One region of the Brevibacillus sp. AG genome, then DNA from elsewhere that is predicted to be linked to it. Evidence: predicted binding sites of a transcription regulator. Region 1 holds the regulator's gene; each other region holds the start of a gene.
What was found. Region 1 encodes Rex, which represses fermentation and respiration genes when NADH is low (regulators of the CRP and FNR family bind a similar motif). Its sites were predicted from a motif close to TTGTGAAATATTTCACAA; they were not measured.

Region 2: hcp (hydroxylamine reductase) is a predicted target of Rex. The motif match lies at 6,729-6,746, and genes of this name have one in related genera.
Region 3: POF51_RS21420 (DUF1641 domain-containing protein) is a predicted target of Rex. The motif match lies at 7,150-7,167, and genes of this name have one in related genera.

Annotation. Positions count from the first base shown of each region.
Region 1 covers NZ_JAQMYO010000001.1:872,723-883,063, forward strand. The annotation lists gene POF51_RS03795 (cell wall elongation regulator TseB-like domain-containing protein) at 1-193, opposite strand, end outside; gene POF51_RS03800 (hypothetical protein) at 223-927, opposite strand; gene POF51_RS03805 (hypothetical protein) at 1,061-1,240, shown strand; gene POF51_RS03810 (amidohydrolase) at 1,304-2,608, opposite strand; gene POF51_RS03815 (redox-sensing transcriptional repressor Rex) at 2,625-3,248, opposite strand; gene POF51_RS03820 (ComEC/Rec2 family competence protein) at 3,264-4,169, opposite strand; gene dinG (ATP-dependent DNA helicase DinG) at 4,211-7,114, opposite strand; gene POF51_RS03830 (tetratricopeptide repeat protein) at 7,206-8,615, opposite strand; gene panD (aspartate 1-decarboxylase) at 8,698-9,081, opposite strand; gene panC (pantoate--beta-alanine ligase) at 9,102-9,968, opposite strand; gene panB (3-methyl-2-oxobutanoate hydroxymethyltransferase) at 9,965-10,341, opposite strand, start outside.
Region 2 covers NZ_JAQMYO010000006.1:314,960-325,300, reverse strand. The annotation lists gene POF51_RS17885 (Rieske (2Fe-2S) protein) at 1-409, opposite strand, end outside; gene POF51_RS17880 (4Fe-4S dicluster domain-containing protein) at 426-995, opposite strand; gene POF51_RS17875 (molybdopterin oxidoreductase family protein) at 988-3,162, opposite strand; gene POF51_RS17870 (hypothetical protein) at 3,149-4,189, opposite strand; gene POF51_RS17865 (Crp/Fnr family transcriptional regulator) at 4,375-5,082, shown strand; gene POF51_RS17860 (nitrate/nitrite transporter) at 5,165-6,664, opposite strand; gene hcp (hydroxylamine reductase) at 6,810-8,105, shown strand; gene POF51_RS17850 (YcdB/YcdC domain-containing protein) at 8,184-9,572, opposite strand; gene POF51_RS17845 (hypothetical protein) at 9,742-10,341, opposite strand, start outside.
Region 3 covers NZ_JAQMYO010000008.1:67,021-77,361, forward strand. The annotation lists partial or broken gene POF51_RS32120 (LysM peptidoglycan-binding domain-containing protein) at 49-171, opposite strand; gene pheA (prephenate dehydratase) at 252-1,115, opposite strand; gene thrB (homoserine kinase) at 1,138-2,067, opposite strand; gene thrC (threonine synthase) at 2,064-3,146, opposite strand; gene POF51_RS21400 (homoserine dehydrogenase) at 3,146-4,447, opposite strand; gene POF51_RS21405 (ACT domain-containing protein) at 4,486-4,929, opposite strand; gene POF51_RS21410 (hypothetical protein) at 5,115-5,267, shown strand; gene POF51_RS21415 (NAD(P)/FAD-dependent oxidoreductase) at 5,318-6,496, opposite strand; gene POF51_RS21420 (DUF1641 domain-containing protein) at 6,540-6,995, opposite strand; gene POF51_RS21425 (hypothetical protein) at 7,286-7,951, opposite strand; gene obgE (GTPase ObgE) at 7,960-9,237, opposite strand; gene POF51_RS21435 (Spo0B C-terminal domain-containing protein) at 9,251-9,835, opposite strand; gene rpmA (50S ribosomal protein L27) at 9,944-10,237, opposite strand; gene POF51_RS21445 (ribosomal-processing cysteine protease Prp) at 10,245-10,341, opposite strand, start outside.

The sequences.
Region 1 (10,341 bases):
CGTAGCTCTCCTTGCCTCGATATTCATCAATGGATTCAATCTCCGTGATTGTCGTGCGATCCTGGACCCACTGACGAACGGTTTCCTCAAATTGATTACGCTCTCCTGCTACAGAAGCCGTCAGGTGATAGGCGAACCCAGCTCCCGTAAGTAAAATGACGGCTACGATTGATAGGATAATTCGTACTAACACAGCAAAGTAACTCCTTTACGTGGCTGACATTACAATCGGAATCGAAGCTGGTCTCTCTTCACTCCAACTGCTGTTTGCATTTGCAAATCCAGCTCCAGTTGGCGAAGCTGCCCCGTAGTTGACTCGTACCATAGTTGGTAATTGACTTTCATTCCGTCTGTTACGTTCGAAGACAAATCCTGAATAGGGAAGGATGGACCTAACCACATCGATAATAACGAAGAGACTTCCTCTGGTGGAACCGCTATCCGATATCCACTCCATCCTTGCCCTGCAGTATCTTCAAGGCGTTCAGGACTAACCGATTGCAAAACTCCCTTGAGCAATACTGCGTGCTCATGCGGGGTGAACATCGCATACGGCAGTGCGGCATGATCCTGTATCTGGCCATCAATTCGCACCGATACTGGTTGCCCATCTTTTCTGGCTATTTCAAGCTGGTGGCCACCGATTTCTCCTGTGAGCTGAAATTGCTCATTTTGATATCGCCCATGCAAGGTCTGATCCTGCATGTATACCAGAAATGAGCGTTCCTCTTCCTTCGTGATCTGCTCCAAAAGCTCCGCTACCGTCGTCGCTGTCTGCTCCGTTCCTGCTGTTTGTCTGACCGCAGACGCAGTATCAGTGCTGTCTGTATTGGCTGATCGACTTACTGTCCCCAATACAATCCCAAGGAGAAATAGACCGAGTAGGATAGGAATGAGCCACCACAGCATTTTGGGCCGGATGTACATGTCGTCCCCCCTGTCCCATTTTTGTCTTTAGCCTATGCTATACGGGAAGGTTTTAGAACGACACGGAAAAGTTGCTAATCATAGCTTAAGGTCGGGCGGTCATACTACATATACACCCCGAGGAGGTGAGCGCGTGACATCTTCGCAACAAACCACATCTCCTGACATACTTGGGTTTCTGTTACAGGAATACCGCGTCTCCTGGGCAGGATTGTCGTCTCCCTTGCGTCAATGGTCGCACACACCCACTCTTCATTTTCGCCATCATCTCCTGACAAAAGCTGTGGCAAAAATGAACAACGGAACGTCGTAGTATCCAATTCCCCTACCTACACCTACACTGCCTTACTCCTGTCCCCCACCTGACAGGAGCCTTTTACCGTTTTAACGTTTGGAATACGCGGTTTGCTTCATAAATCGCGCGCTCCTCATCGATGGTCAACAGCTTATGATTACGCATCAAGAATTTACCCGCTACAATCGTATCTTTCACATCGCGTCCATTTGCTGCGTACACCACGTGTGAAATCGGTTGGTGTGCCGGGTGGAAATGGGCTTGGTGGCTATCCAGCACGATCAAGTCAGCTTGCTTACCTACTTCAATGCTTCCGAGTGTTTCCTCTTGGAATACCCCTTCTGCACCATAACGAGTAGCCATGCGAAGTGCTTCCTCTGCTGGAACCGCTACTGGATCGTTGTTCACACCTTTGTGTAGGATCGCAGCGAGTTTCAATTCCTCAAACAAATTCAAATTGTTGTTGCTTGCAGAGCTGTCGGTACCCAGGGACACGCTTACACCTTTTGCCAACATTTTAGGAACTGGCGCAACACCACTAGCCAGTTTTAGGTTGCTCACTACGTTATGAGAAACTCTTACGTTGTATTTTGCCAAAATGTCGATTTCTTCATCCGTTAGGTGAACAGCATGCGCGACGAGTGTTGGACGATTGAACATTCCCAGCTTTTCCAAATGCGCAACTGGACGAAGCCCGTAGTCCTTCTCGTTTTGACCGACTTCCCAAGCAGTTTCAGACATATGGATATGAAGCGGCAAGGAAAGCTCATCGGCTTTTTCGATAATTTGGGTAATAAATTCTGGCGAGCACGTGTACGGCGCATGCGGTGCCATCATGACGGTAATACGCCCGTCTGCCTGATTATGCCATTCTTTTGCAAAAAGAGTCGCGTCTTTCAGCTTTGTTTGACGTTCTTCTTCGGAGCACAGACCAATCATCCCTCTGCAAAGGCGAGCGCGCATTCCAGCAGTATCGACTTCCTTCGCCACGACATCCATATGATCATACATATCCACAAACGTAGTGGTACCGGTACGAATCATCTCGATAAGCGACAGCTGGGTACCCCATTTTACTGTGTCTCCCGTGAATTGCGCCTCCAATGGCCACATTTTGTCTTCAAGCCATTGTTGCAGCGGCAAATCATCTGCATAACCGCGTAGGAGGGACATACCAGCATGTCCATGCGTGTTGATTAAGCCAGGCAGTATGTAATCACCTTTTTGATCGATGACTTCATCGTATCCCGCTTCCGACAGGTCCTCAGGAGTTGGGCCCACATACGTAATCTTGTTGCCTTCGAATGCTACGGCACCATCGTAAATGACTTCATTCGTATCGTTAACGGTAATGACTGTTGCGTGAATGAGGATCGTCTTTTTCATAGTATACACTCCATTCTTACGTCAAATAGTAGGCCAAGCTTTGCAGGTTGGACGTCACATCCGCATAGTGAATGCGAACATCTTTTCCTGCGCGAATCGTCGTAGGGGCAAAATTCAAGATCCCCCTGATACCCGCTTGAGTCAACTGATCACATACGGATTGCGCTGCAGGTGCCGGTACCGTAATAATCGCCAGCTTGATTTGCTTGTCGACGACTGTTTCTTCCAGCTCTGATAAAGGCTGAATGGGTATACCTGCGACTTTTTTGCCCTGCTTCTCTGGATTATTGTCAAAGATGGCCGCAATCCGCATGTTATCTTTCAAATAAGCGTTGTAGTTACTAATGGCATGGCCCAAATGCCCAGCTCCGACCAAAGCGACACGGATTTCATCCGTTAGCTTCAGAATTTCACGGATTTTTTCCACCAGATAATCGACATCATAGCCGATTCCCTTTTTTCCAAAATCACCAAAAGCTGCAAGATCCTTTCTGATTTGGGCAGGATTCACATCAAGATTCTTGCCCATCTGTTGGGAGGAAACGGTGGTCACCTCAACTTGCTGCAAATAACTGAGGTAACGCAGATAAATCGGCAAACGACGGACGACCGCTTCTGAAATCTTTTCGTGTTTTGCCACGTTCGGTCTTCCCCCCTAATTCTTTTGCTTCAAAATCCGATATTCTTTTCCATTCGATAAAATGGTAATGGAACCGTCGTCGCTGGTAACGTATGTCTCGGCCCATGACTCACCCAAGCGCTCCATGACTTCCGTCTGACCGTCTTTCATTTGATCCCGTGATCGGCCTGTTTGAATAATGGCGACCTGTGGATCGACTTGCGTCAGAAACGGTTGCGAAGAGCCTTGATTGCTCCCCTGACCTGCTACCTTTAGCACTTCCGCCTTCAGTCTGTCATTTTGCCGTTCCATCAGTCGTTCTTCTGCTTTTTCATTCACGGCGCTCATAAATAAAAATCTCAATTGACCGTGCGTCAATCGAAAAACGAGAGAATTGTTCTGAGGCGATAAAAATAACGGTTCATCCGGGAGCAAAACTTCCATGGAGATTTCTTGGTCAAGAGTGAGTACTTGTCCTTGCTCTGCTTCCATCTGTTTTTGGTTGGAGCGAAGCAGCACGACATGGCGAAGCGATGATGCGATCAGCTTGGGCAAAATGACGGCATCTACAAGCACTTGCTGGCTCAATGAAGCGTAGCCTCCCATATGCTCAGGCTGGTCGTTCGTCAACACGACATAGTCGAGCCGTGTGATCTTGAGCTCTGCCAAGCGTGCCGAGAGAACGGGCCAATCATCTGCCGTACCCGTATCAATCAGCATCGTTTTGCCACCTGGCATTCTCAAAAGTGTACTCTCACCATGCGGAAGTGCCAAGTAGGTGATAATGAGACCCGAAAATTCCTGCTCTGTCTCTGTTTCAAACGGGTCATCTATCTTCACTGCTGCTTCTTGCAAATACAAATGGCTATCAATCGAGCATGCGCAAAGGAAAATCGCACTAAGAACTACAATCCACCAACGCCACTCTTTTTTCCATAACATTTATTTTATCACCTTAATCCCTATGAGACTATTGCTTCATTTTATGAATCTGACAGGGATTGCATACTAAGGAATGGCTCTATGCGTTCTCGAAGCGTTGGCCATGGACCGCTTTCGATCTGAAATGGCGGCAAAGATTGAAGGAATGAGCGTCCATATCTCGACTCAACCACACGCGTGTCAAGAACGATCACGACCCCGCGATCCAAGTGGTGGCGAATTAATCGACCCACCCCTTGTTTAAATTGCAGAACGGCTTGTGGAAGAGACAAGGACATAAAAGCGTTTTTTCCTTCTGCCTTCAAAAGCTCGGCCCTTCCTTGATACACAGGATGATTCGGTGGAGCAAACGGGAGGCGAACAATGACTAGACTGCTCAGCCATTCCCCCTGGATATCGACACCTTCCCAGAAGCTGCTCGTCCCAAGCAGGACACTTCTCTCCATGCTTCGGAACAAACGAACCAGCTTGCTCCGATTATTGCTATCGATTCCGTGACCGAATAGCGTATACGGTTCTGGAGCATCCGCAAGCCGTTCCTTCATCGCTTGGTAAACAAGTCGAAGCATCGAGTGGGAGGTGAATAGAATCAGCGTCCTTCCTTTCGAAGCCAGTACCACATCAACACACCCTTGAATGACCGCCTCCAAATACGTGTGGTCACTCTCTTTGCCTGGTGCGGGGAAATCAGATGGAATCAACAGTAATCCCTGCTCTTCATAATGAAAAGGCGATGGCAGTGACAAGGTACGCACTCGTTCCTCGGACAGTTGGTCGAGACCAAACTGGCTTTTGATGTAGGAGAAGCTGTTTTTGACCGTCAGAGTGGCTGATGTCAAGATCAGACTCCGCTTCTGCGCGAAAAGCGGTTCTGCCAGTGAGTCGGCAACCTTCAAGAGTGCTGCTGACAAATGAACTTGCTTGCGAGCTGTACGGGACTCTACTTCCATCCAATATACATACTCGCCATCCTGCTCAAGTAAAAAGAAGTGAAGCAGCTCCACAACATTTTGCCAGTCTTTGATGAGACCGAATAAATCTGTCAGTAGACTGCGTACGACAAATGGTGGCTTTTCCTCTTGCGGAGTCGTTCGCAAAAGCTGCTCGATGCCCGCTGCGTATGCAGTCATCCCTTCTATCAGCTTTTTGGTTACTTTGCGTATCTTCTCGTGCTTACCTACAAACGATTCGACCCGATAACGTACTGTCTCACGTCCTGCGTCCGTCGTCTCCTCCGCACGGTCTGATGCCCATGCATACAAGAGCTGTGTCCATTGCTGCGCTTTCTCACGTAAGGCAGCGGACTGTTTTCTCAGCTCTAAAAGCTTTGTGGCGACATCTTCTTCTACCGCAGGCATCCAGCTTTGCAGCTCTTCTGCGAAGCGGGAAATTGCCCCACTCTCTTCAACCGATGCACGATCTAACAAGAAAAGAAGCTGCGTGGTTGAAAACTGCTTGCCTAAATGCTGTGTCGCGGCATCCTCCAAATGATGGGCCTCATCGATGATGGCAACTTCATACGAAGGGAGGATTCTGTTTTCCGCTTGCAAGTCGCTGATGAAAAGGGCGTGATTGACGATGAGTACATCGACATCGCGAGCCCGTTCCTTCGCCTGAAAATAGTAGCAGCGACTAAACCAGGGACAAGCCCGGTTCAAACAAGAGCTCGTATCACTTTTTACCTGTTGCCACAGCAGTTGACCACTTGGAGGCATGCTCAGCTCCTCCACGTCACCGGTAACGGTTTGCGTGAGCCACGTCAGCATCTGTCCTTTAACCAAGCGCATTTCTTGGCTGCTTCCTTCTACAGGCTCGTCTACGGCTTGTTCAAATTTACGCAAGCATAAGTAGTTTCCTCTGCCTTTTAGCGTCGAAGCTGTAAAGGAAAACGGCAACGACTCCTGCAAGGTAGCGATTTCCTTATGGAATAACTGTTCCTGCAATTGAATGGTATTGGTACTGACCACCAGCTGCTGCTGATTGTGATGAGCCCAAATGATCCCCGGTAAGAGATAGGCTAATGATTTTCCCGTACCTGTCCCTGCCTCTACCAATAAATGGGCACCATTCTCCATTGCCTCATAGACGGCATGCATCATCGCTTCCTGAGCATCACGACGTTGATACCCCGACATTTTCGCCTGCATATGCCCGTTTTCGCCCAAAACATCCTCGAGCTGGTCGGCAAACGCCTTGGTCACTGTCGCATCGATATGAGGACGCTTCAGAGACGCTGTTCCTTTTTCTTCCCGCTTCCGAAGGGCCAGCTGGCGGTAAACATCCCACATGTCTGAGGAATCCGTTTCGGTTGGCGTTCCATCCAACTCTGGCAACTCAATGAGCTTTTCCATCTCAATCTGACGTAAAAGAACCTCGATATCAGAGCGAAACGAAGAGACGAGCATCTGCAGGCGCTGGATCGTCACAAGCGGCAGTTTCTTTAAAATATCCAACAAGTGGAGAAACAGTTGCGCCGTTGCAAGTGCATCGCTGTCTGCTTGATGGGGATTATCGTGCTCGATTTCCAGCTCAGACGCCAGTTCTCCGAGTCTGTAGCTATTTTGCATCGGCAAAAGAACGCGGGATAGCTCCACTGTATCAAACACGTAGCCGTCAAACGCATAATAGCCCTGGCTCAGCAGGGCTTCTTGTAAAAATTGGAGATCAAAGCTTGCATTATGTGCAACAAAAGCTCGCCCGTCCAATAAACGCAAGAAATCTGGAAACACTTCTTCCAAGGAAGGAGCATCTGCAACCATCTCATTGGTAATCCCTGTTAATTGGGTAATAAACGGTGGAATATCCTGGCCCGGATGAATCAGGGTGGAAAAACTCTCGGTAATCAGCCCGTCATCGATTGCGACGGCACCAATCTGAATGATGCTGTCCCCTTGGCGTGGATGGCTTCCCGTCGTCTCAAAATCTACAACTAGTAATCGATTCAAACGTTGTCACCTCGTAACCTGGGCGGAAACATTCAATCCGCACCCATTCACATTCGGCAACGATGGGAAATATTCCTGCTTTCCTGTACATTTAAGGCTGTACGAGCTCGGTTTGCATTTCTGATTGACCGAGCTTGCTTGCACATAATTGCAGATAGATGGGGATTTCCCATAACTGTTCTGCGAATGGCAATGCCCGTTGAAAATATTGTTCAGCTAGGCGCCAATTTTCTTCCACAACCGCGATTCTTCCCAGATGAAAATACCCTAACGAACGTACATATGGCTCAGCGTCGTCCAGGAAATACTTTGCCAACCGTTTTGCTTCTTGTGTATCCCCCAGCTTTTCGTATGCGGAAATCATCCCGGATTGTCCGAGGCGATTGTCTCGGTTTTTCTCCAGCATGATCCGAAACGCTTTGATTGCGTCCTCTACCCTTCCATCAAACAACAGCATCCATCCATAACTAAAAAGAAAGTCGTCATTTTCGGGTGCAAGACTGATGGCTTTTTTGACGAGCGTCAATGCCCGCTTCGTACCTGCAATGAGCCACGTATTCCAGGCCAAGCCATGCCACGTCCACCCATCTTTTGGGGAACGCTCCGTCAAAAAGTGATAGCAAATTTGTGCCCGGTGATAATTGCCCACTGTTTCGTATAAAGAGGCCATTTCCTGAAGGGTATCGCTGTCCAAATCGCGCGTCGGCAGTTGCAAGCCTTTAGGCGGGCCCCATTCCACAGTCTGGTCCATCGTATGCAGTAATTTGGCAGCACGTAGCCATAGCATCTGTGCTTCCCAATCGTGCTCGTTTTTTTCTAGATACGGTTCCAATTCGTCCAAAGCTTCCTGTGCATCGCCATCTCTTAAATAGCATAGCGCGAGGTTGTATTTGGCTTCTTCCTGTTCTGGCTTGATTTCGAGAGACGTCTTAAAAGCTTGCGCCGCCTCTAACCACTGCTCCTCTTCAGCCAGAATGCAACCGATGGCATTAAAGCTGATGGCCACAACGGTAGGTGAGCTTGCTGTCCTGCCGAGAAGACGGAATTCTCGAAAGGCCAATTCATTCTCCTCGCACAAAAGGAGACTGTAGGCGTAGTACAGGCGTCCACTTTCCCAGTCTGGCGATTTTTGGACTAATTCTGCAAAACACTTTTTCGCGTCTTGGAACATGCGCAAATGATAAAAGCCTTCCCCTCGACGAAAAATCGGCTCGTATGGATTCGTTTCAACGGCCTTTGGTGATTTTGTATTCACCTTCGACTGATCCGTCTTTTTCTCTTCCACTGGAAGCTGGCCTTCCATTTCCTTGATGTTACGAATCGCATTCGATAATTTTTCTTCGAATTGCAGCCACAGGTCTACGACTGTATCACTTACTTGGCGCAATTGAAACAATTGTTCCGCGAGCTGAAGACGTTCTTGTTCAGAAGCTCCCTGCCACTTCTCTTCAATCGTCTGAGCTTTGTTACGAAGCGTATGAAACCAGTCCTCGATTTTCACAAGAAAAGCCACCCCCTATGAGGCATGAGTACTTTCATTGTCTCACAAGGCAGGTGGCTCTATGCAGGAATAGACAGATCGCTTACAGAATCGTCGCGTGCACTTCTTCAGCAATCAATTCTTTGATCTGATTTTTCTCATCCATGATGGCGACACGTGGCTTATAAGTTCTCGCCTCTTCATCCGTCATCATCGCATAGGCAATAATAATGACGATATCGCCCTCTTGAACGAGACGTGCAGCTGCTCCGTTCAAGCAAATGACGCCACTGCCTGGAGCACCTTCGATGACGTATGTTTCCAGACGCGCTCCGTTGTTGTTATTGACGATTTGTACTTTTTCATTTGGCAAAATATCCAGTGCATCCAACAAATTTTTGTCGATGGTAATACTGCCCACATAGTTCAAGTTTGCTTCAGTTACCGTTGCGCGATGGATTTTTGCTTTCATCATGGTGCGGAACACTAAGAATTCCTCCCTTATCTCTACTTGATGGATGTAATTGTATTGTCAATCAGACGCGTTTTGCCAAAACGAGCAGCTAGCGCGATAATGATCGTTTGACCTGCCGTTTCCTGCTCGACGGGTGTGAGCTCTGGATAGCTCAAAATTTCCACATAATCAATATCAGCCAGCGGCTTTTCTGAAATCATTTGCGTCATGCGATCTTTTATTTCAGAAAGAGCCATGCCCTGTCCCAACCATTCCACTGCTTGCTTGAGGCTCTGTGATAGCACGAGTGCTTGTACTCGCTCATCCGCTGACAAGTAGACATTCCGAGAGCTCAGAGCAAGCCCATCCGCTTCGCGTACAATTGGGCATGGAATAATTTGTACTAGCATCGACAAGTCGTGGACCATTTGCGTCACAACAGCTACTTGCTGGGCATCCTTTTGTCCGAAAAAGGCGTAATCGGGCTGGACAATTTGAAACAATTTATTGACGACAGTCGATACGCCATCAAAATGACCCGGACGAGAAGCTCCACACAACGGAGTCGTCACATTTGCCACTGAAATATTGGTCAGCATCGGTTTCGGATACATCTCGCTGACTTCCGGGGTAAACAGGAGGTCCACACCCGCTTCTTCCGCCATTTTACTATCCCGTTCGATATCACGCGGATAACGTTCAAAGTCTTCATTCGGCCCGAATTGCAGCGGGTTTACGAAAATGCTCATCACAACCAAATCACATACTTCACGAGCAGCTTTTACCAAGCTGAGATGACCTTCATGCAAAAACCCCATGGTCGGTACCATCCCGATCGTTTTACCTTGCCGACGTGCTTCTTTTATATAAACGCGCATCTCTGCGATTGTCGAGACTTGCTGCATCATTGTTTGCATCATGACTGCTTCGCTCCTTCCCCGTACAATTCCTTGATGGTTTCTTCAGAGGCATGAAAGATATGCTCTGGCCCTGGGAAGCTTCTTGCTTCGACTTCTTTGTTATAGGTCTCAACTGCTTCACGGATGGTTTCACCGATGTTTGCGTAACGCTTCACGAATTTCGGTGTAATATCCGATGCGTAGCCGACCATATCATGGAACACCAGCACTTGCCCATCACAAGTCGCACCCGCTCCGATTCCAATCACAGCGATGTCTAGCTTGTTTGCAATCATGCCTGCGACCTCTTCCGGAACACATTCCAGCACAATGGCGAATGCACCCGCTTCTTGAATCGCAAGGGCCTCGTCCAACAATTTTTTCGCTGCCTCCA
Region 2 (10,341 bases), on a different contig from region 1:
ATTTCCCATGATGGCAAGGACATAGCAGCTCTTTCTCATCTCGGTCCCAAAATACCGGACAACGCAGGTGGGTACATGCATTTTGATACGCCTTGTATTCTTTTTCCTTCACATATACGAACAACGCGCTGTCATGCTCTCCTGGATAAGCAAACTCGATCGCATCTCCGGGTTTTATATCGCTGAGATTCGCGATTTTTTGTGTGGGATACGACTTGCTGGATGAACTCATCAGCTCCTTGGCAGCTAATGCCCCCCATGGTAGAGTAGATGCCGCGAAAAGCCCGGCTGCTCCTACCATTGTTTTCATAAAACTCCGTCGATCCAGACTACGCTCATTGGAACGATTGATGTTATGTGTATAATTGTCATCCTTCAACGGAATTGGGCGGGTTTTCTCGTTCTCCATAAGGTATTTCTCCCCTCTAGAATAGCTTCTGTTTGCCCTGCAGAATGCCAGGCAGGCTAATTTTCACATTGGTTTCGCCTTCCAGTACATCCGGGTCGTGGCTGGCAGTCCATTTGCCATTGGCCAAAGGAATCTGTGCCCGTTTTTCTTCCAGCTCTGCTTCCTCAATCCACTGCAAGGTGTTTGTCGGGCAAACCGAAGCGCACATCGGCGGGATTCCCTCTTTCGTACGGTCGTAGCATAGATCGCACTTGTACATGAGATTCTGTTCTTCATCAAATTTGGGAATTCCATAGGGGCAGGCAATCGTACAATTTTGACAACCGATGCATTTCTCTACCAAAGCTGACAATACGGCCCCATTATCTGCGATTTGAATCGCCTGAGCAGGACAGCTGCGGGCACAAGCAGGATTAACACAATGGAAGCACATGAGAGGAATCGTTTGTCTGTTGATAAACGGGTCCACATCCAGTACGTAGTTTCGGTTTCGGTTGTCGTGACCTCCACACTGTGTACACGCCGCCAAGCAGCTTCGACAACCGATGCAATTGTCCATTTCGATGTATAAGACTTGTTTACCCATGGCGAACTCCTCCATGTTTGTGCTTGATGATTTTCGCGGCGCAAGCTTTAAACTCGGGCATTTTGCTGTAAGGATCCAAAGCCGGGTTGGTCAGCAGGTTGATAGACTCCGCTTTTCCCCAGTGGTACGGCACGAACACCGTATCCTCTCGAATGGCCTCGATCACTTTCACACGGTACTGAGCCTCGCCCCTTCTCGTTTTCAGAGTGACCATCTCATCGTGTTCAATGCCATAACGAGTCGCTGTTTTTGGATGAACCTCTAGCAGAGGATCAGGATACATGTCCGTCAAAAACGGGATTCGTCTTGTCTGGTTCCCGGACAAATAGTGGAACACAACTCGTCCCGTCGTTAGCCGCAAAGGATATTCTTCATCCGGCTCCTCCGCTGGCGGACGGTAAGGCAGCGCACATATTTTGGCTTTGCCATCCGGGTGATAAAATTTTTTATCCAGGAATAAATGGGGCTGTCCCTCGTCGCCCTCCTCGCGGCACGGCCAGAAAACACCATTGTTTTGATCAATTTTCTCGTAGGTGACCCCGTAGTAGTCAGCTATTCCGCCTTTGGAGACCTGACGTATTTCATTGAAAATATCCTGTGGAGACTTCAAGTGCGTAAAGTATTGTCCGCGCCCCATTCTTTTGGCGATTTCTATTTGAATCCACCAGTCAGGCTTGGATTCTTCGAACCATTCCTGTGCCTGACGATGACGAATAATGCGACCTTCGAGATTGGTAGTCGTTCCATCGTCTTCTGCCCAAGTCGTAACAGGAAGAACGACATCGGCGTATTCAGCTGATTCGGACAAGTAAAAGTCGCAGCAAACCATAAAATCCAAACTTTTCAGGGACTCTCGAACATGGTTTAGATTTGGCGCACTTACAACCGGATTGGAGCAGAGTAAGTATAAGCTGCGAATCGTTTTATCCTTCATCAGCTGGAACATCTCATAGGCAGAGACACCTTTCTGCGGCATCTCTTCCGGGGAAATGCCCCAGGCACATGCTATTTCACGCACATGTTCAGGATTGTCGAGCTTGCGGTAGCCAGGCAATTGATCGGCTTTTTGCCCGTGTTCCCGCCCGCCCTGACCGTTTCCTTGACCAGTAAGGGTTGCAACACCTGATTTTGGACGGCCAATCTTTCCTGTGACGAGCGACATGTTGGTATAAGCCGATACGTTGTCCGTCCCTTTCGCCTGTTGCTCCACACCACGGCAAAACATCACAATCGCATCGGGTGCCCTCCCGAAAATGTCGGCAGCCCGCACAATCTTCTCCACCGAAACCCCTGTTATTTCGCTGACATACTCCGGTGTGAAGATAGCAACCACTTCTTTTGTTTCTTCAAAACCATTCGTATGATTTCGAATAAAGTCTTCATCCATATGCCCATTCTTGATCAGGAGATGAACGATTCCGTTTGCCAGTGCCAAATCTGTACCGGGCCGCAGATCCAGGTGGATATCAGCTCGACGTGCCAAAGGCGTTTCCCGTGGATCGGCTACGATCAGATAACCGCCTCGATTTTGCACTTCCCAAATACGAAACATGCTGGTTGGATGACACTCTGCCGCGTTTGAACCGGCCAAAAACAAGCAGTCTGTTTGATGAATATCCGTCCAGGGAACGGTAGAACCGCGATCAATCCCCAAGCTTCGATTCAATCCTGCCGCAGCGGAGGACATACAAAAGCGGCCATTGTAGTCAATATAGCGGGTTTGCAAGGCGACCCGTGCAAACTTACCTGTGAGGTAGCATTTTTCGTTCGTCATGGAAACGCCAGAGTAAACAGACAAAGTATCTTTGCCATAGTTGTGTTGCAATTCCTTGAACCTGGAAACGATCAAGTCTAGTGCTTCCTCCCATGACGCTTCCCGAAATCCTTCCGCCGTGCCTTTTAAAGATGCATCTGTTCGAATCAACGGCCGCTGTATCCGATCTGGATGGTTCACCTGCTGATAAGCCGTCACCCCTTTTGGGCACATCTTACCCAGATTGACAGGGAAATCGTACCGTGGCTCCACGCCGATAATCTTGTTCGTCGTTGTATCTACACGCAGGTTCATCCCGCATTGCATACCGCAGTAGCAGCAGTGCGTGCTGACCAATTTCTCGTTCGGATGTATCTTATTTTCAATCACTTTAAAAAATTTATCCTTTGGCATGTTGATTTGCCTCCCTGGCATTGATCTCGTGCGTAGGAACTCCTGTGAAACGGAACATCCGGTATTTTCTGCGGCACGGCAAGCAAAGTTCAGCCAAGTGGAATCCTTCTTCCATTTGAAAAGCCATTTCGTTTTTACCCAGTACATTGATCACATCTGCCGACTGTTCCGCAGAAACAAACTCATTGCTGCACACTTTGCACTTTTTCATTTCCTGCTCGCCATAGTGCTCGCGATAATTACGTGCAAACACACTCATCGGGCGGAACGGTATGTGAGCCAGTTTTCCGAATGGCAGATAAATCAAGGTCACAATCACTGCGAATTGATGTGTGACGGATATGACCGGGTGCCCAAAGCCCCCTAAGAACATGTTGCTTGCGGTTAACATCAAGCCTGTCACACTGATAAACAGTAGCAGGTATAAAGGTAAAAAGTCGTAGACAAAGGATTGTTCAGCCCGTGCCTGCATGTTCTTGAATCTGCGATACAATGCCATGACTGCTCCACCGATGACCATAAAAGCAGTAATGTTCAACGCGTTGTAAAAGAGAAAGGCAATCCAGCCATCTGCTTGTACTGTCAGAACATCCACACCCATGAACACGACCTGATAGTAGCCGTTGTCCGTCATCGTGAAATACATCCAGCCAAAAACTAACGGAAAGGTGACAAACGCGGCCAAGATGCATCCCCATCCCAGCAAAATGTGCTGTGTCCAGCGATACCATCCCCGATTCCAAATAAAGCGATAGATGGCCAGATGATCTACCGTTGTATTCGCCGTGCTTTTACGAAAGAGAAGTCGTAGCCCCTTTTTCAGAATGACATTCGTTGGCGGGCGATCTGCCCACGCAGAAAATCGGTATAGGAAGCCTCCAATAAAGACAAGAGTCCCCACCATATAGCCGTAAAGCGCCAGATCAATATGCGTGAAAAAACGTGTTCCCACGTAACTTAGGACGAACAAGCAAGCAATGATGATAAAAGCACGCTTCGCCACCTTGGAAGCAAATAGATAGTTCATACAACACCCTCCCTGCTGCTGCTCATTTTTTCCTTTCGCTTGAGGTCATTGTAGCAATGGCTCGTAACCCAGGTTGTGATTTACCTCACACCCTTGCCACAATCAGGACGATTTCCTCTTCCCAAACCATCAATTTCGGATGATATAATGAGTTACCTTTGTATCCTTGTTGTAGGAGGGACCACATGACCGGAAATGGCACAACGTTTGTACAGCAGATTTCTTCCGATTTTGTGAATAGCCTTGAAACGTTTTCTGTTAGGAAAAATTTCGTTCCCGGAGCCGTTCTGTTTTTGGATGGTGAAAGAGCCGATCAGCTATTCTTAATTTCGTCGGGCCAAATTAAGCTCACAAAAAACACGAACGATGGAAAAGAACTGACTCTGCAAGTATTTGGTGCAGGAGAGCTAGTCGGCGTCTCCGGGCTCTTCGAACAGGAATTGACGTACACCTCCACAGGCACCATGTTGATGGAGGGTGAGATATGGATCATCCCGCGACAAGGGTTGGAAAAAATGCTCATCAAAAACGGTCAATTTTGCGTAGACTTCCTGCGTTGGATGGGATTGATGAACAGACGGATGCAGTCTAAATTTCGTGATTTGCTACTCAATGGCAAAATCGGCGCCTTGTATTCAACGCTAATCCGCATGAGTAACACGTACGGCAAGCCACACCCCGAAGGAATCCTCATCGACCTTTCCCTTACCAATCGTGATTTGGCACAATTCATTGGCCTGACACGAGAAAGTGTCAACCGGATGCTTTCCGATCTGAAAAAACAGGACACCATTGATCTGCTTCCCCAGGGGTTTATCTTGATTAAAGACCTTGCCTATTTAAAAGAAGCCATTTTTTGTGATGACTGCCCTCCTGATATTTGCCAAATGTGAGCAAACTCTACATACATATCTACACGAAAATAGTCCTGGACTTGTCCGTCCAAGACTATTTTCATAAGTGATTCAAGCTTCTTTATCCATGTCTTTGCTCCGCAAGCTCGCTGAACATGCCCGCATAGTACTCAACGTCTCCTGCATCGTCCAGAATCGCGCTGATCGTTAACCATTGGAGATACTGATCCCCATTCTTCCGGCGATTCCAGATCTCTCCTTGCCAATAGCCATTCTTCTTGATCGAGTCCCACATCTTTTGATAGAAGTCGGCACCCTGTCTGCCTGATTTTAAAATATTGGGTGACTTGCCTATCACCTCATTCATCTCATAACCGGTCACTTTCGTAAAAGCATGGTTCGCACTTTTTATGACTCCGCGTGTATCGGTAATCAGTATCGCCTCTCCCGTCTTTTCCATAATGGTGGCGGCGAGCTGCAGCTTTTCTTGATAAAACATCCACATCACCAAGACCAAGCTTGCCAGTGCAAACTGCGATAGCGCCATGAAACCGATCGCGTAATGCCCCGTCAGATTAAACAGCAGCGTTAAGATCAACGGCGGGAAAAATCCTCCTAATCCCCCCATGGCAGATACGATCCCATTTACAATCCCCGCTTGTCGCGAGAAATACATCGGCACTAATTTGAACACGGCACCGTTACCAATTCCGGCACATATCGCTACCAACAAGCACCCTACCGTATACATTAAAATCGATGGCGAAAACGATAAGACAATACCAGACAAGGCGAGCCCGGCAAACACAATCATCAATGCCTTGAAGGGGTTCCACCTATCACCTAGCCATCCTCCCAATGGTCTCGCCAGTGTCGCCAAAAGAATGAACCCTGCTGTTCTCATACCTGCATCTACTTTATCCAATTGGAAATGGCTCACTAAAAAATTCGGGAGATACACGGTGAAAGCGACGAAGCAACCAAATGTAATAAAGTAAAACAAACTGATTAACCATAGCTTTTCGTTTTTGTAGACACTCTTGATCTGCTGACCAAGAGGAGTCACTACCTTCGGTTCATTTTTATCCCCCATCAAGAAGGTAAGTACAGCGAATCCCGCAAGCAATAACAGAAACATCTGTACAGTACTTGCCCATCCAAACGATTTAGCCAGAACTGGCGCTGCAAAAGTGGTTATCGCTGTACCAATATTCCCCATACCGTAGATTCCGTTTATAGAACCATGCTTCTCTTTCGGATAGTATTTAGGGAGAGACGTGACACCAACGGAAAACACCGCTCCACCTATCCCCAAAAATAGCCCGCCTATTAACAAATCTGTATAAGTGGTCGCCTGGCTAATATAAAAAACAGGAGCCAGCAGCAAGAGAAAGCTTATGCTAAATAATATTCTCGCGCCAAATCGGTTACTCCAATATCCTACGGGGATTCTCAGCAACGATCCCAGCAAGACTGGAATCGCTGTCACCCACGCCACCTCGCTTGCACTCATTGGTACGGTTTCTTTGATAAAAGGCATGAGCGATGACAGAATGACCCATACCATGAAACCGACCGTAAGACTCAACGTTTGTAACGGCAACTGCCATTTTCGTACCATAACAACACCCCTCAACTTGGGAATCTTCTTCATCCACTATGATAAGAGGCAATGTTTTTTCCCGTTGTGATTTTAATCACAGCCTCCTTCCAGGCAATCCGCTTATAATCAAAGCGAAATCTTGAATCGAAGGAGTGGATTATACATGTTTTGTTATCAATGTGAACAGACTCCATCAGGTGGTTGTAAGGTCATCGGCGTTTGCGGAAAGAATGAAGATCTTGCGAGTATTCAGGATACCATTATTTTTGCTTTAAAAGGAATTGCCGCTTATGCAACACATGCTCGTCAACTAGGCTATATCGATCCTGAAGTAGATGGGATTACACAGGAAGCTCTCTATTTTACATTGACGAATGTGAATTTTAACTTGGATGAACATTTGCAAATGGCCATGAAAGTAGGCAAAGCCGCCATCAAAGTCATGGAGCTTTTGGATCGGGCTCATACGGATCATTTCGGAGTCCCGCAGCCAATCACAGTCTCGCAAAATAAAATAGAAGGAAAGTGCGTCATTGTTACGGGGCACAATCTGTTTGCTCTCGAAGAGCTGTTAAAACAGACAGAAGGTAAAGGAATCAATGTGTATACGCATTCCGAAATGCTGCCTGCACATGGCTATCCCGAACTGAAGAAATATCCTCATTTGAAAGGAAACATCGGGAAAGCATGGTACGATCAACGTCAATTGTTCGAGAAATTTCCCGGCGCCATACTGGCTACAACAAACTGTGTGATGCCCATTCGAGGCAGCTACGCCGATCGTTTCTTTTCGTATGATATAACCGGATTGGAGAACGTGACGAAAATTGTAGATAACGATTTTGCGCCACTCATTGAAAAAGCATTGTCTCTTCCTGAGGCTTCCATCGAATCGGAACTGACATTGACGACCGGGTATCATCACAAAACGGTCCTCGGCATCGCCCCTGAAATCATTCAGGCAGTCAAGGAAGGAAAGATCAAACGCTTCTTCGTCATCGCTGGTTGTGACGCTCCTGGCAAGGGAGGCGAGTATTATCGTGAATTGGCTACGTCCTTACCGCCAGAAGCAGTCATTCTTACTACCTCCTGCGGAAAATTCCGTTTTAACGATGTAGATTTCGGCATCGTGCCAGGTACCGACATCCCAAGGTATATCGATTTGGGACAGTGCAATAACTCGGTTTCTACCATTACGATTGCAGCTGCATTAGCCGATGCCTTCGAATGTGAAGTGAACGAGCTGCCGGTAAGTATCGTTCTTTCCTGGTTTGAACAAAAAGCGGTTGCCATCCTGCTCGGTCTGTTTAGCCTGGGGATACAAGATATACGGATTGGCCCAAAATTGCCTGAGTTCATTCAGCCTGGTGTTCTGCAAGTACTACAAGACTTGTTCCATATCCAATTGATTGGTGATGCCCAAGAAGATATGAAACAAATGCTGGGAATCACTCAGTAGGCAAAATAGAAAAAACGGCTTGCAGAAGGTTAGTTGTAAGACTAACCACTGACAGCCGTTTTTTTCATTCGCGATTGCTCATTTGCTTTCTTCACGTTTTAAAAAACTGATCCATTTTCCTGTGTGTGCGTCGACAACTCCTTTGTCTCCGCTGAGGCGGTAAACAAGCCGCGGTTTTGGTTGCTCTACCTCGTTAAACTCTATATCCGGTAGCAAGTAGTAGAGTTCGAGCGATTTTTTTACGGCTTGCTCCGTTTTTTTCGCAGAGGCCAGGTCTACTCTCTGCATGTTATTGTCAAGAATCACTGGCGAGGGGAGCTCATCATCCCCTATAATACTGTTGCCTGAGTACGGGTTGACAGCTACTTCAAATCTTGCGTCCTTAATCAGAAGACCATTTTTCAACCATCCAAAATGCACTTTATAGTCCCGCCAATTCGTCTCCTTCCCCCTCAGACCTCCATCATACGGCTGTGGTTCAAGCATATAAATATCTGCCAACTGATCACGGAGCGTCGTTTGCAGGAGATGGATTGCGCTTGCCTCCGCTTGCTCGCGGGTAAAACCTCCGTCTTTCTGACTCCCAGCCTTTGGAGCTGAAGCAGAGGGCATTTCCTTCAAAATCTTGATCGGTTGCTTTGGTTTCGCCACCGCCCCTTTGCCATCGATCATCACGCCTGAGATCGCATCTACCATTTGCGGATCGGTTGGTAGGTAATCGTAGACCAACATGTATTTCTGCTTATGATCTTCACCGTAAAAACTCTTATAATACATGGTTGGCTCCGTTTTTTGTTCCAACAGCTCGCGTGCTTCCTTTTCCGATATGATTTGGCTTGCGTCAGGCAACTCCCCCTCATACCATAATCGATTGAATCGCAGAACCTTTCCGTCTCCTCGCATGGTTACAGTGATCCCATTGTCCTTAAAAGGAATACCATTCTCTACTCTCTGAAATTTAAAATAGTACGTTTCCGAATTGTTGCTCTCGAAATCGCCTTCTTCTAGCAATGTTAGCTTCGCTCGTTCCTCTGGAGGAATGACTTTTGTGAGAAACTTCATTACTCCCTCAAGATCGATTTGCTTTCTATTCGCTGTAGCAGGGCCAGGGGCTTCGCTGTGCTCGCCATGGTATTGATATCTCAACAGATTCCCTGAGACAGGATGAATTACATACATGATACTTGATTGATCTGATTTATTCCAAATAAGGGACCACCCCGCATAGGGTATATAGTCTTCATACGGTTCGTAGTAGTTTCCATAGCCATACTCATAACCTTCGGGGATAGTCACCCATTTCTTGGCGTATTCAATAGCCTCTTGTTCTGAAAGAATCTTTTCTGATTTTTGTTCAGCTGCCTGTACCAGTGTACTCTCATCTGCAATATTGCCTAGTACGAGTAAAGATAAAAGCAAGAGAATCGACAATCGTTTCCAAAATCCTTTTGTACTACTTTGCTTCATACACATGTTCCTCCTCTATCTATTCCCATTGATTTCATCGAATGATTACGGATTTCATCACATTGATATTTTTCCATTCTTTGTTAACTTTATATCAATATACATATTTTGTAAAACAGAAAAAGAGACGGTTTCCCGCCTCTTTTTCCTCCACCTTGACTTGCTATTTCTACCATTCCGTTTCCGTTTTGTGTTCAATTATGTGTACGACTTTTGGTTCAACTTCTTTCATCATTTGTTTCAGTAAATCATCGCTGATTGTTACTTTATTTTTTCCATCTTGAAGTTGAACTTCAGCCTGTGTTTTTGCGATCACATCAATTACTTGTTGTTTCGAGATATTTTTAGATGCTGCAACCTCTACAACAGATTTCCCTTTTGCTATTTCTTCTTTTAACTCTGTCGGGCTCATTTTTAGTAAAGAAAACAGTTTTTCATCGTTTAAGAAGTAATCAGCAGTATAATCAGGCTTACCATTTAAAGAGAAGAACCCTTCTACTTCCTTGTTTGATGGTGCAGGAGCTACCGGAGAAAGACTAATCGTATTACCTTGAACAAATGCTTGGTAACCCTCTCCCTCTGATCCCTTCTTGGTGTAATTCAAGATAAATGTTTTCTGATTTGGATTGTCCATTTGCTCCATGGCAGCCTCATAATCTTTGATGTTGCCATACAATTTATCAATGAGATGATCCACCTTCGCCTTGATTTCCTGATCGGGCAAAGTAATGAGTGGTTTCTCCTTAGGCTCCCAATTCTCTTGAGTCAG
Region 3 (10,341 bases), on a different contig from region 1:
GATTCTCGCTCCAGGATAAATTGTATCGGGAGTTTTTAATTGACTATTAAGGCGTAACAGTTCTTTGTAATCGACGCCATATCTTTTGGCGATCTTCCACATCGTATCGCCTTTTTGGACGATGTGTATTCTCAATGTTTTTCTCCTCCCTTGCACCAAACTCCCTAACATCGTATGCAGTCATGGGCGTTTTGCTCCTTGACGCCACTCCTTTGTTGGGAGGGAGCCAGAAAAAGAAAAAACCAATCCCTCTAGGAATTGGTCTGATGCATATAAAATGGATACGTCCCGAGCTGACGAACTTGGCAACCAATGGCTTCAATCTCCGCAAACGCTCCTGGCAACAAGACGTCGTCCATCTTCTGCTCAATGTCGATGACAAAATAATAGCTTCCGAGTGCCCTCTTCGTCGGACGTGATTCGATGCGAGACAAGTTGACCTTTCTCCAAGCAAAAGCAGCCAGCACTTGATACAATGCTCCTGGGAAATCTTCCGGCAGCGTGACCAGAATCGTCGTCTTTTCCTTGCGGGAAACCGGCAGATCAAGACTTTCCAGACCAACGAGAACAAAACGCGTGTAGTTATTCGAATAATCTTGAATTTGTTCACGCGCAAACTCCAATGGATAAATCTCTACATTCAATCGAGTACCAACAGCAGCCCACGGCTCTTCTGGATGCTCACTCACCATTTTGGCTGCCAATGCCGTACTGTTTACCGTTTCGATCGCTGCTTCCGGCAAATTCTCACGCAAAAAGTTGTGGCTTTGTGCAATCGCTTGAGGATGTGACAACACTCTCGTAATCGCTGACAAAGGCAATGGGTGCTCTCTTTTTGCCACCAGCAAGTTTTGCGTAATCGGTAGTGCGAGCTCCGCCAGAATGGGCAAATCTACTTCGTGAATGAGCCAATCCAGTGTAGAATTGACTGTTCCTTCAATGGAGTTTTCCATCGGTACGACACCGTATGCCACTTCCTTTTTGGAAACAGCGTCTAGTACTTCAATAATACTTGGGTACGGAACGAAAGATAACTTTTGTCCGAGCGACAATATCCTCGCTGCTTCTTCGGTAAACGTTCCACGCGGTCCTAGAAAAGCAAGTTTCTTCTCCATGGCTACTCCTATCCACTATGGTCTATCTCTGATGGATTTCTACCTGTACGCCATTTTCGTCCGGTTGCAAGATCATCACGCGGTACGAGATGTCGTGCCCTTTCATCACTCTGTCCACAAATGCACGCAGCTTCTCTAATTCTTCATCCGAAGAGAAAAAACAGAGGATCGTCGGTCCCGCGCCGCTTAAAGCAGCCCCCAGTGCCCCGTGTTCAGTCGCTTTGTCCAGGATTTCGTTCAAGCCAGGTACAAGCTTTGCTCGATACGGCTGATGCAACCGATCCGACATTGCCCGTCCCATCAGGTCGAGTCTGCCTTGTGCCAGTGCAGCAACTAGCAAACTACTATGACCCACATTATATACAACATCCTCTCTGCTGTACACCTGTGGCAAAACGTTCCGCGCTTTTTCTGTCGAGAGCATGAAGTCTGGGATCACGACGAGTGTTTGCAATCCCGCCGGAGCAGAAAACCGCACATATGGAATGGGGTCTCCTGGTACTTCAGGCATCGTCGCAACAATGATACCGCCAAACATCGAAGCTCCCGCATTATCCGGATGCCCTTCTAGGCGTGTTGCCTTTTCAAACAATTGCTCACGAGTAAATGGTTCGCCAGCGAGATGGTTGGCCGCTACAAGTGCACCTACAATCGCAGCCGCACTACTCCCCAATCCCCTCGTCAGGGGAGCATCACTGGAAGCACGAATCGCCAGCTCAGGAATGGCGAGACCTGCTTCTTGAAACAATCCCGCCGCAACCTTGTACAGGAGATTGTTTTTGTCCGTCGGTGTTCCTTGCAGCTCCTTGCCCATCATCTCTACTGTCGTATGATCACTGATTTCCATTTCTACGAAAGAATACAACTGGAAAGCCATTCCCAGCGCATCGAATCCCGGTCCCAGATTCGCTGTTGTTGCTGGTATGGTTACTTTTACACGTTGTCCATTCATGATACAAATTCTCTCCCACTTTGACGAACCAGCTCCATCACAGCTTCATGTGTCGCCGGAACAGAACGCGGCTCTTCACCTACCAGCTTCAAAGCGATATTTGGATCTTTTAGTCCGTTTCCAGTCAGTACACACACGATCTGGCTGCCAGGTTGAAGCCTTCCCGCCTCATGCAGCTTGATAATGCCAGCCAGCGATGCTGCCGAGGCTGGCTCACAAAACACACCTTCACTCTTCGCCAGCAAATGATAGGCATGCAAAATTTCTTCGTCCGTTACACTATCGATAAGACCGCTTGATTTCGAAATGGCATTCAAAGCGCCATCCTTGCTCGCCGGGTTACCAATGCGAATGGCTGTCGCAATCGTTTCAGGGTTGGCTACTGGTTTGCCATGAACCAACGGCGCTGCTCCCGCTGCCTGAAATCCGTACATCTTAGGCAAGCGGCTCGATTTTTTGGCTGCGAAATATTCCTCGAAGCCTTTCCAATATGCTGTAATGTTTCCTGCGTTGCCAACTGGGATGGCCAAAATGTCAGGTGCATCCGTCAGCGCATCGCACACTTCAAACGCCGCGGTCTTTTGTCCCTCGATCCGGTAAGGGTTCACGGAATTCACCAGTGTAATCGGCTCTTTCGCTGTGATTTCGCGAACGATATCCAGCGCTTCATCAAAATTACCGTCAATCGCGATGACTTCTGCACCATAGGCGATAGCCTGAGCCAACTTGCCTAACGCGATATTGCCGTTCGGGATCAGAACGATGCAACGCAATCCTGAGCGTGCCGCATACGCCGCAGCTGCTGCTGATGTATTTCCCGTCGAAGCGCACATGATTGTGTTGCTTCCCTCTTCTACCGCTTTGGCTACAGCCATGACCATGCCTCTATCTTTGAAAGAGCCAGTCGGATTGAGCCCCTCGTACTTGACGTACAGCTCCACCCCCAATTGTTTGGAAAGATTCGGAGCATGGATTAGGGGTGTGTTTCCTTCATGCAAGCTGACCAGCGGAGTTTTTTCTGTGATCGGGAGAAATTCCCGGTAACGTGCCAAGATGCCAGACTGTCGATCAAAAGCCATTATTTGTCTCCCCCTTCTACACGGTAGCAGCTCTGCACAGTTGATACGATATCCATCTGCTCCATGTAAGCCAGTACCGCATCCATGTCACTTTTTGAGGACAGGTGTGTAATCATGATAATCTCCGCTTCACGTCCGTTGTTGAACGGTTGCTGGATGACCTGCTCAAGGGAAATATTTTTGTCTGCCAATAGCTGCGTAATTTGAGCAAGAACACCGCGTTTATCTGCAACTACGATGCGCAGGAAGTATTTAGAGAATTTTTCGCTGTCTTCTTTCAATACTTTTTCTTTGTAGGGAGCAACCATTCCGCGTCCATTCACTCCTAGCTTTCTGTTTTTGACGACAGTGACCAGGTCAGACACAACGGCGGTAGCAGTCGGCATTTCACCTGCGCCCGGCCCGTAAAACATGGTTTCTCCTACCGCTTCCCCATGTACGTACACGGCATTAAAGACACCATTTACGGAAGCGAGTGGATGGGATTTTGGAACCAGAGTCGGCTGCACACTTACCTCAATCGCCTCTTCGTCACGACGAGCCAGGCCGAGCAGCTTGATTTCGTAGCCCAGTTGTTTGCCATAAGCGATATCTTCCTTGCTCACGGAGCTGATCCCTTTTACGTCTACATCTTCGAGCTTCATCGGTACACGGAAGCCCAGCGTTGCCAGAATCGCCATTTTGCGGGCTGCATCAAAGCCCTCCACATCGGAGGTTGGGTCCTGCTCCGCGTAGCCCAGTGCTTGCGCTTCTTTCAATACCTCACTATATTCTGCGCCCTCTTGACTCATTTTGGTCATGATGTAATTGGTCGTCCCGTTGACAATCCCCATCATTTTCGCGATACGGTCTGAGGAAAACCCTTCTACAAGCGCACGCAAAATTGGTATTCCACCAGCCACGCTTGCCTCGTAGAAAACGTCACAGCCCTTTTCTTGCGCCTTCTCTAAAATTTCGGCTCCGTGCAACGCCATCAGATCCTTGTTGGCTGTTACTACGTGCTTGCCTCGTTCGAGTGCACCCAAAATGTACTCTTTTGCAGGGTGAATGCCACCAATTACTTCTACGATGACTTCAATTTCTGGATCATCCAAAAGACTAGCAGGATCTGTGGTCAGCGCGCCCTCCATGGATGAAATATTGCGAGATTTTTCTGCATCCTGAACAAGAATACGGGAAACCTCAATACTGAGGCCGGTTTGCTTTTGCAAATCCTCCTGATGCGCTTGAATGATACGTACTACACCAGTCCCTACTGTTCCAAAACCCATTAATCCCAATTTAATGCTCTGCTTCTCCATGTCTCTCTCCCCTGCCTTTTCTTTGATTGTTTTTTTGCTTAGCCTCTACCGACGATCATCGCTTTGCGAACGCCCGGGATCAGCTGCAAGCTATCCAAAAACTCCGTGCTAGATACGCGAAGATTAGCCATATCGACTGACATGGATATAGTAGCAATCCCTTGAAGTGGTATCGTCTGATTGATGGTCAATACGTTTCCACCTTGATCTGCTACATATGTGAGCACTTTGGACAAGTAACCTGACATGTGATCCAAAGAGAACGTAAACGTCATAATTTTTTCGCTCATCATCGAATTGAACGGAAAAATGCCATCTTTGTACTTATAAAAAGCACTGCGGCTCAATCCCACCCGTTCAACCGCTTCGTTCACAGTATCCACTTCGCCGGATTCCAGCATCTTCTTGGCTTCAATCGTTTTGGCAATCGATTCTGGCAGGATGTCAGATCGAATCAAGTAGAATTTTTCTTCCTTTTTCATGCGTTGTGTCCTCCTGAGAAAAACAGTTGTTTCTTCATAGAGGACATTATAACGGAAAGCATGGAATGTGACAATCCTTATCCGTCACTTTTTTTCATCGGATCACATTTGGTTTACTTTGATTACATGAGGGGGAGCTTCTTCGCGCACAATAATGCGTATCGTATGGAGGAGGTGAAAGACAAATGGCCGGACGTGGAAAGTCAGATAAATCGGAGCGCCGTAACAATCACCCAGCTGGTAAGCCAAGCAGTCTCGAACAGTTTGGCAATGACATGCGGGGCAAAAAGATGGCACAATCCCCAAACGTGATTGAGGATCCAAGCGGAAACGGATAAACAAACACAAAAAACCCGGGATACCATGATCCCGGGTTTTCCTGATTCGATTAGTATGCTAAAGAGGACAGACCGTTGATATGAGTCAAGTAGCGAACGTTACTCGCTTCTTTCATCAAGGTTGCAGGCAGACCTTTCAGCTTCAGTTGGCTTGCACCGATTGTTCCGATCGCGTCTTTACGGCCCAGGCTACCCAATGTACCGGAGAATACCGGTTTGAAGGTATCCATTTTGGTGCCGTTGAAGTGTGCGAAGAGATTGTGACCTACTACTTCGCCCATTTGCCATGCCAGTTGCGCAGTCGGAGGGAATGGACGACCTTCTGGCCCCATTACGACCGCACTGTCACCTGCAAGGAATACATCAGGGTGAGAAGTGGATTGCAGGAATTCTGTAACAGTTGCACGTCCGCGGTTTACTTCCACGCCGCACTCAGCCACTACGCGATTTCCTTGTACGCCACCTGTCCATACCATTGTTTTGGTTTCAATGGTACCGCCATCTTTCAGACAAACTGTGGTTTCTTTCATTTCCGTTACAGGTACGCCTGTCAGGAACTGAACACCGCGTTTTTCCAAACTCGTTTTCGCACGCTCAACCAGGTCAGGAGCAAAACCAGCCAAAATGGATGGACCTGCTTCTACGCAGTAGATGGATACGTCTGCAAAGTCTACGCCGTGTTTGTGGCACAGATTTGGCAGCATATCAGCGAATTCCCCAACCAGCTCGATACCGGTCAGACCGCCACCACCTACAACGAAGGTAGCATCTGCTTTATTTTTGCTCGTCTTGTATTCAATCACGCGCTCTTCGAGGTGTGCTCGCAGACGATTTGCTTCTTCTACAGACTTCAGTGTAAAGCTGTACTCTTGCAGACCTGGGATTCCGAAGAATGCGGTTTCACTACCCAGCGCAATCACCAAAGCATCGTATTTGATGGAATCGCCGCTCCCCAGTGTAACGCGTTGGGAGTCGAGACCAATATTTTCTACCGTGTCTACTACGAGGTTAATCTCTTTGCCACGCAGCAATCTTTCCAGAGGGAGCGCCACGTTTTGTTCAGACAGGTTTCCTACTGCCAAGCGGTGCAGTTCCGTAATGATTTGGTGAGTAGGAAAACGGTTTACCACCGTGATCGACGCTTCTTCAGCCGTCATGTATTTACGTGCAGTCAATGCGCTGAGCAAACCGCCATAACCGCCGCCTAGAATCAGAATATGCTTCGCCATGCCAAATCCTCCGTCCTTGTCTTACATTCCATAATAAAAAATACTAGCGTTTTTGTTGTTGACGTTCTGCTGATACTTCCAGAAATGCTTGTGCGAAACGCAAAGTTTTTTGTACTTGCGGATCCTTGAGCATTTTGAGAATACCGAACAAACCGATAGTAGACTCTTCAACATGAACACGGTCATTGGCTTCAATGGCTGCTTGCGCAATACCTTTCGCTTTATCAGAGATCGGTTTTACGAACTCTTCCATTCCGCCTTTGATGTCGTCGATCAACACATGATCATTTGCTACTGTTTGTACCAAATCATATGTTTTGGTCAAAAGAGTTGTCAGTTCTGCCAATTTAGGCAGGTTCGCCACCAATACGTTAAGTGACTCTTGGATTTCTGGTTTCATCAACTGATCGAGTACATCTTGTTGCTGCGCTGGTGCCAGAGTTGCAGTGCTTGCTACTTCAGCAGCAGCTTGAGCTTGTTGCGTAGTTGTTTGAGACATAAAAAAAACGTCCTCCTTTGCTTTGGAATAGAGGCCTTTTATTCTCGATGCCTGTTCATACGAGTAACGGCCGCTATTCTCCCTGAAAATCCGGTAAAAAATTGCTTGTAACATTTTTCACAAAGTTAAGCAGAAAACGGATTCGAATAATAAAAAGTGAATGATTTCACAAGTATTTATTCAGGAAAGCGTACACAACAAATCATGAAGTGAACAGGCTCGATGTAGAACTCTATGTACTCTACTATATACCTTCTTCACAGGAACATCAAAGGAAAAAAACCGCTTCCTTAGGAAGAAGCGGTAGTTGAGAGCTTTTTATAGTAATCTTTGATGAGTTCATGGTGCTTTTCATTGATATCCGTAAAGATTAATTCAATGATCGATTGTTTGTCTTGGAACGTTTTTTCCACGATTTTCGCCATCATGACGATCTCCTGCGCTTGCTTCGGTATCTTGAAAGACAAGTGGAGAAAATCGCCCTTCGACACATAACCGTCCGTTCCCAAAACAAGACGGGTAGGAGAAAATTTCAGCAACACTGCCTCGCCTTTTTCTTCGATCGGTCTAGCTCCCATCACCTTGTAAGGGACAGAAATACCGAGATCTGGGGAGATGGGATCCTGCTTGCGCTTTTGTGTAATTTCTACCCCTATACTAATCGGAATCATCCCTAAAAGCTTGATCGGCCAAAGCGTTTGCTCTGAAACTACTTCCAAATCAATGGTATTCACTGCCGCATCCGTTTCCCAACGAATGCGTACAGTTGATCCGAGAAGCTCTGCTTTCGTTTCAGGCTTCATCTCGTAGGAAACTACGAGATAACTGCCCTTTGCATGTTCAACCATAACTTGGACAGGTGTCTTCACCTGCTTGGAGATGATTAGCGGTAGCATCGCACCGCGTTGGAGTCGTTTATCCCCCAAAAATGGGTTCAGTGATGGGACATCAATCATGGTTTTTGTCACTCCACAAAGTCAAACTCTAATTTGCCGATCCGAACGGTATCCCCGTCTTTTGCTCCCAGCTTGCGCAGAGCATCATCTACACCCATAAAGCGCATTTGTCTTGCAAAACGCTGAGCTGCATCATAGCTGGTCAGATTGGTCATGCGTACGAGCTTCTCGATCTTTTCACCGCTGACAACAAATACTTCGTTATCACGCGTAATCTCGAATTCCTCTGGTTCTTTTTCTGCTCGGAACACCACGCGCTCTTCCACTTCCGCAACTTCCTCAACAGCAGGCTTGTCCGGAATCGTCGCCAAGGCATCCCCGATCGCATACATCAATTCTTGTACGCCTTGACGGGTTGCAGCAGAGATCTCGTACACCTTCACATCTGGAACCTTTTCCTTGAAAATACGCAGGTTTTCCACTGCTTCTGGCAGTTCCATTTTGTTCGCGACTACAATTTGCGGACGATCTTCGAGCTTCAGGTTATACATAGTCAGCTCTCGGTTGATCTGCAAATAATCCTCGTATGGATCGCGTCCATCTACCGCTGCCATGTCAATCACATGAACGATCAAGCGCGTACGCTCTACGTGACGCAGGAATTGGTGACCAAGACCCACACCTTCATGCGCGCCTTCAATCAATCCTGGCAAGTCAGCCATTACGAAGCTCTGCTCGCCCAAGTCCACAACACCCAGATTCGGTGTCAGCGTCGTAAAGTGGTACGCCGCAATTTTTGGCTTCGCCGCTGTTACACTAGACAGCAAGGTGGATTTTCCTACACTCGGATAGCCAACCAAGCCCACATCTGCAATCAGCTTGAGCTCCATGACAATGTAACGCTCTTGACCTGGTTCTCCGTTCTCCGAGATGTGTGGGGCTGGATTCGAAGAGTTGGCAAAACGAATATTGCCTCGTCCACCACGTCCGCCTTTTGCGATCACAGCACGCTGACCCTGCTCCACGAGATCGACAATCACTTCTTTAGTATCATCATCAATGACAGTTGTTCCCGGTGGCACGCGCACGACCATATCTTCCGCGCCAGCTCCGTGCTGAGATTTGTTGCGGCCATGCTCTCCGCGAGGTGCTTTGAAATGTCGTTGATAGCGGAAATCTACCAGTGTACGCAGACCTTCGTCCACGACAAACACGACATCTCCACCTTGACCGCCATCTCCACCCGCTGGACCACCCAGCGGTACGTACTTCTCCCGGCGAAAGGAGACGGCTCCGTTACCACCGTCCCCGCCTTTTACATATACTTTTACCTGATCGACAAACATGGTGTCACCTCTTTCATTCCGCGAATGGGATCACCAAATTCAGGACCCATTCTTCTTCCGTATGTATCCACTCGGTGACCTCCACCGTACTCTGTTCGCTTTTACGTATCAGCTTTTCCAATTCTTCCATTCCGGATGCACGTAGTACACCGGCCAGGTCAAAACGAAAATGAACGCCACGCTCATCCATTTGCAAGCTTACCTGCATGCTGGCTGCTTCGTACCCGCTCTGATCTACATGATCGTTCACTGTGCATAATATCTCTGACACCAACTGGAACAAGTCTTGCTCGTTCAAAACTACTCGCGTGAGATCCACATGATTGCACACGTCTACTTCTAAAAGCAATTCATTGTTCAGTGCATTAAATGTCAAGAAGAAGACGGACAACAAGGAGCTATTCAATCGGGCAACCATCGATTCCTGCATCGCCATCTGTGCAATGCGTTTCAAATGGGCCTCTCCTTGTTCAGTACGGTTCAAATGCAAATAGCCGAGCAGAACCTGAACGTGGTTCAACCAGTCATGCCGCTGCCTGTTCAGAACGGTCAGCAGTTGGTCTGTCTGATGCGTAAACAGCCTCCGCTCGTCCCCCATCACATTCACCCAAGTCGATAAGAATATCTTTCCCATCTATTGTACCATAAAAAAGAGCCGGACAAAAAGAAAACCCAGCTATATCGCTGGGTTTTTCTTAACAAATATTTACGCTTCAGAAGCAACTGGCTCGATCACAACTTGTTTGCGATCACGGCCCAGACGCTTGAAACGAACCACACCATCTGCAGTTGCAAACAGAGTGTCGTCTCCGCCTTTCATTACGTTCGCACCTGGGTAAATCTTTGTTCCGCGTTGACGAACGAGAATGTTACCAGCAGTAACGAATTGCCCGTCGCCACGTTTCACGCCCAGACGTTTGGAAATGGAATCGCGACCGTTCTTTGTGGAACCTACCCCTTTTTTCGATGCGAAAAACTGAAGGTCCAAGTTAAACAGCATGTTCATATCAGACACCTCCCTGCCATTTATGATCATTTACTTTTACGTATTTGCCGTAATTCGCCTCAACCGACAAAAGAGCAATAACCATGCTCTCTGCCAAA